DNA from 2 places in the Lysobacter sp. GQ73 genome. Region 1 is predicted to be linked to the other one. Evidence: riboswitches for the same ligand, from Rfam matches in the RefSeq annotation. Region 1 holds a riboswitch; the other holds the start of a gene.
The links. A riboswitch is a leader RNA that binds a small molecule or an ion and turns the genes downstream of it on or off. The one in region 1 is predicted to bind S-adenosylhomocysteine.
Positions count from the first base shown of each region.

Region 2: it holds a riboswitch for S-adenosylhomocysteine, as region 1 does, so the genes downstream of both, AC6CH2_RS19970 (ATP-grasp domain-containing protein) here and ahcY (adenosylhomocysteinase) in region 1, are expected to answer to the same signal.

Region 1 is NZ_JCAXEE010000004.1:241,403-243,861, forward strand. It holds gene ahcY (adenosylhomocysteinase) at 244-1,689, opposite strand; S-adenosyl-L-homocysteine riboswitch at 1,762-1,881, opposite strand; gene AC6CH2_RS13660 (alpha/beta hydrolase family protein) at 2,168-2,459, shown strand, end outside.
Region 2 is NZ_JCAXEE010000008.1:171,446-173,904, forward strand. It holds gene AC6CH2_RS19970 (ATP-grasp domain-containing protein) at 57-1,037, opposite strand; S-adenosyl-L-homocysteine riboswitch at 1,050-1,130, opposite strand; gene ggt (gamma-glutamyltransferase) at 1,429-2,459, opposite strand, start outside.

The DNA of each region.
Region 1 (2,459 bases):
TTCGGCCGATGCACGGTGCTTGCGGCGGCGTGTCGCGGCTTGCGCCGCTCCTACCCTTGGATGCGCGGCTTTGGGGTAGAAGCGTCGCGAGCCGCGACCGCGATGCCGCGGTTGGCGGCGTCGTTGCGGTGAGCGATGTCGGCGACGAGCGAGGGAACGTCGCGGCGAGCAGAGACCGCAAAAAAAAACGGGCGCCGAAGCGCCCGTTTCGTGTCGCATCGATCCGCCTCGCGGCGGGACCGATCAGTAGCGGTAATGATCCGGCTTGTACGGGCCGTCGACCGAGACGCCCAGGTACTTGGCCTGGTCTTCGGTCAGGGTGGTCAGCTTCACGCCGATCTTTTCCAGGTGCAGGCGCGCGACTTCTTCGTCGAGCTTCTTCGGCAGGATGTAGACCTTGGCTTCGTAGTTGTCCTTGTTGGCCCACAGGTCGATCTGCGCCAGAGTCTGGTTGGCGAAGGAGTTCGACATGACGAAGCTCGGGTGGCCGGTGGCGCAACCGAGGTTGACCAGGCGGCCTTCGGCCAGCAGGAAGATCGAATTGCCGTTGGCGAAGGTGTACTTGTCGACCTGCGGCTTGATGTTCAGGCGCTTCGCGCCCGAGGCGGCCAGCGCATCGACCTGAATCTCGTTGTCGAAGTGGCCGATGTTGCAGACGATCGCCTGGTCCTTCATCTGCTGCATGTGGGCCAGGGTCAGCACGTCCTTGTTGCCGGTCGTGGTGACGTAGATGTCGCCGCGGCCGAGGGTGCTCTCGACGGTGTTGACTTCGAAGCCTTCCATCGCCGCCTGCAGGGCGTTGATCGGGTCGATCTCGGTGACCACCACGCGGGCGCCGTAAGCGCGCAGCGAGTGGGCCGAGCCCTTGCCGACGTCGCCGTAGCCGCAGACCACCGCGACCTTGCCGGCCAGCATCACGTCCATCGCGCGCTTGAGGCCGTCGGCCAGCGACTCGCGGCAGCCGTAGAGGTTGTCGAACTTCGACTTGGTGACCGAGTCGTTGACGTTGATCGCCGGGACCAGCAGCGAGCCGGCTTCGGCGAGCTGGTACAGGCGGTGCACGCCGGTGGTGGTCTCTTCGGACACGCCCTTCCAATGCTTGACCACTTCGTGCCAGAAGCCCGGACGCTCGGCGTGCACGCGCTTGAGCAGGTTCTTGATGACCTGTTCTTCGTGGTTGCCCGACGGGGTGTTGACCCAGCCGTCGCCGTTTTCGAGCTCATAGCCCTTGTGGATCAGCAGGGTGACGTCGCCGCCGTCGTCGACGACCAGTTCCGGGCCGCGGAACTTGACCGCGCCGTCGCCCGGGAAGGTCAGCGCTTCGAGGGTGCAGTCCCAGTACTCTTCCAGCGACTCGCCCTTCCAGGCGAACACCGGCGTGCCGCTCGCGGCGATCGCGGCGGCGGCGTGGTCCTGGGTCGAGAAGATGTTGCACGACGCCCAGCGCACGTCGGCGCCGAGGTCGCGCAGGGTCTCGATCAGCACCGCGGTCTGGATGGTCATGTGCAGCGAGCCGGTCACGCGCACGCCCTTGAGCGATTGCGCAGCGGCGTACTTCTTGCGGATCGACATCAGGCCCGGCATTTCGTGCTCGGCGATGTCGATTTCCTTGCGGCCCCAATCGGCCAGCGAGATGTCGGCGACCTTGTAGTCGCCTTCGGTCGAGAAGGTCTTAGGTACTGCGTTCATGCTGTGTCGCTCCAGTTCTTTGGGGAGCCGGCGGATGCCGGGTCCGGCGAGTCATCGCTTCAAAGCGATCGCTCAAACCGGGCGCCGTTAGGACTACGCCTCGCCGAGCCTGGCCGTCATTCTGGAAGTCCGCAGCGGGTGCGGGCTTTGCGGAAAGATCCGCGGACGACGGTCGCAGCGCCCCTCGGCGGGCTGAGCGCGCAGTATATCGCGGCGCCCATGACCGCCGCACGGCGCCGGGCCGGATGCGCCTGAATATGACGTTCATCGCGAAACCGCGTGGAGCCGGTTTGCGGTCCCGAACGTCGCCCGAATGCATCCGCCCGGCGGCGGCCCGGGCAGCCCCAATGGCATAGGCCGGCGGTCGCCGCCTCGGGCTAAGCTCGGGCGGGGTGCCCGGCCCAGGCGAGTTCGCATCGGCCGAGCGCCGGCCGGGTTGCGGCGCTCAAGACTTCTTCACTTACGGATCGGATCGAGCATGAACTCAATCGCGCGACGCAGCGGCCACGACGGCCTGTCCTTCCCGAAGCCGCCGTTCCGGGCCTTGCGCCGGCCGGACCTGCTGCTCCTGCTGCTCCTGCCGCTCTCGGCGGCGAGCGCGCAGACCGCGCCGGCCAGCGGTTACCAGCTACCGCCGAAGGCCTTGCAGGCCATCGTCGATGCGCCGCGACCGCCGCAGATGTTCACCAGTCCGAAGCGCGACCTGGTCGCCCTGGTGCAGACGCCGTCGTTGCCTGGCATCGAAGTAGTCGCGCAGCCGGAACTCAAGC
Region 2 (2,459 bases), on a different contig from region 1:
GCGCGTGCACAGGTTGGTCCAGAGTCTGAGCTATGGGGATTCAGCCAACGCCGGAATCATCCAGCGTCGAGTGCGGTCGATTCGCGCACGCTCGGCCAGCGCCGCGCCAGTTGCGCGGCGAACAGGGCCGCGGCCGGCGGATACGCGGCGAAGTGCAGGAAGGGTTCGATGAACTCCAGCTCCATCAGGCGGAAGCCGTCGGCGGTCATCACCCCGTCCACGCGCACATAGGCCTGGTCGCGGTAGCCGAGCGCGGCGACGGCCTCGAGCGCGTGCCGGGCGGCGGCCAGGATCGCCGGACCGGGTTCGGTCAGGCTCGCGCTGCCGCCGAAATCGGTCTGCACGCGGTAGTCGCCGGCGCTCGGTTTCTTGAGCACGGCGTGGCTGTAACGGCCGTCGAAGAACATCAGCGACCACTCGCCCTCGGCGACGATCTCGGGCATGAACGGCTGCACCAGATAGTCGAGATCGCGCGGCAGCGCCGCCAGCAATTCGGCGAAGGCGGCCTCGCCGACGCGGCCGCGCATGGTATGCCAGGCGCCGCCGCTGACCGTGGGCTTGATCACCACGTCCTGGCCGGTCATCGCCGCGACCGCCTCGGCGAGCGCATCGCCGCGCGCCGACACGGTCGGGATGATGGCGACGCCGTGGGCGGCGAGCTCGAGCAGGTAGCGCTTGTTGCTGTTCCAGCGCAGCAAGGGCAGCTCGTTGGCGATCGGCAGGCCGAGCCCCTCGATATGGTCGTACCAGGCGAGAAACTCGTCGTAGTGGCGGAAGTAGTCCCAGGTGGTGCGGACCAGGACCGCGTCGAAGCGGGTCCAGTCCACGTCGGGGTCGTTCCAGACGCAGGCGACCGGCTCGATGCCGTGGCCGCGCAGGGCGTCGACCAGGCCGGCATCGTCGGGGTGGAAGCCGGCGTAGACGGTCGAGGTGACCACGGCGAGCCGGAAGCCGTTCGAGGCAGCCTGGGCGGCGCCGAGCGTGGCGCCGGGATTGAGGTTCGCATCGTCGGACGCGGTATGGGAAACAACGGGCATGACGCCTCCTGGATCGGGAGGGCGCCCTTGTCTCGGCATCGCGGATCGAGCGTGGCGGAACGCATCGGTTCCGTCGCAGCACCCCTCGGTCCGGACTGCGGATCGGCCATCGGGGCGATCCGCAACTGGTGCGCGGCGTCGTGGCGACGCCGCGCGATTAGTGTTCGACAGCGATGTCGGTGCTGTCAATCGCGCGGCGATGCTTTTCGGGTAGGGGCGGCGCGAGCCGCGACCTGCGCTGCCGCGTGCGCCGGCGCGGTCGCGACTTGCGTCGCTCCTACCCCCAGACCGCGGGGTTTTGTAGGCGGCGCGAGCCGCGACGGCGCCGCTTCATGTCGCTGCGCATGTCGCGACTCACCTCGCTCCTGCATTACGAGCCCGACGGGTTCGCTCAGTACCCCGCGGCCTGGCCGTCCTTGCGCGATTCGCTGGCGCCGACGTAGCCGCCGTGCGGGTTGACCATGATCGCCTGGTAGCCGCCGTAGGGGCCGTGGGCGAAGCGCACACTGTGGCCGCGGCGCATCAGTTCGCGCACGGTCTCGTAGGCGAAGCCGCTTTCCAGGTCGAGCTCGCCGCCGTCGCTCATTACCGTGGCCTGGCCGGCCGGGTCGGTCGAGCCGTCGTGCTGCAGGCGCGGGGCGTCGCCGGCTTCCTGCAGGTTCATGCCGAAGTCGATCAGGTTGATGACGATCTGGGCGTGGCCCTGCGGCTGCATCGCCCCGCCCATCACCCCGAACGACAGCCAGGGCTTGCCGTCCTTGGTCACGAACGCGGGAATGATGGTGTGGAAGGGGCGCTTGCCCGGCGCGAACGAATTCGGGTGGCCTTCCTTGAGCACGAACTGCTCGCCGCGGTCCTGGAAGATGAAGCCCAGGCCCGGCGGCGCCATGCCGCTGCCCATGCCGCGGTAATTCGACTGGATCAGCGAGACCATCATGCCGTCGGCATCGGCCACGGTCAGGTAGATGGTGTCGCCTTCGTCGAGTTCCTTCGGCGTGGCCGGCTGCACCTCGCGCAGGGCCTTGTCCATCGAAATCAGCTTGCGCCGCTGCGCTGCGTACTCCTTGGAAATCAGTTTGGCGACCGGCGACTTCGAGAACGCCGGGTCGGCGTACCAGCGCGCGCGGTCGGCGAAGGCGAGCTTCTTGGCCTCGGTGAACAGGTGCAGGTGCTCGACGCTGCCGAAGCCATAGGCCTTCAGGTCGTAGGGTTCGAGCAGGTTGAGGATCTGCAGCGCGGCGATGCCCTGGCCGTTCGGCGGCAGCTCCCAGACGTCGTAGCCGCGGTAGTTGGTGCTGACCGGCTCGACCCATTCGCCGCGGTGGGCGGCGAGGTCTTCGTAGCTCAGGAAACCGTCGTTGGCCTTGAAGTAGGCGTCGATGGTGCGGGCGATCTCGCCCTTGTAGAACGCGTCGCGTCCGT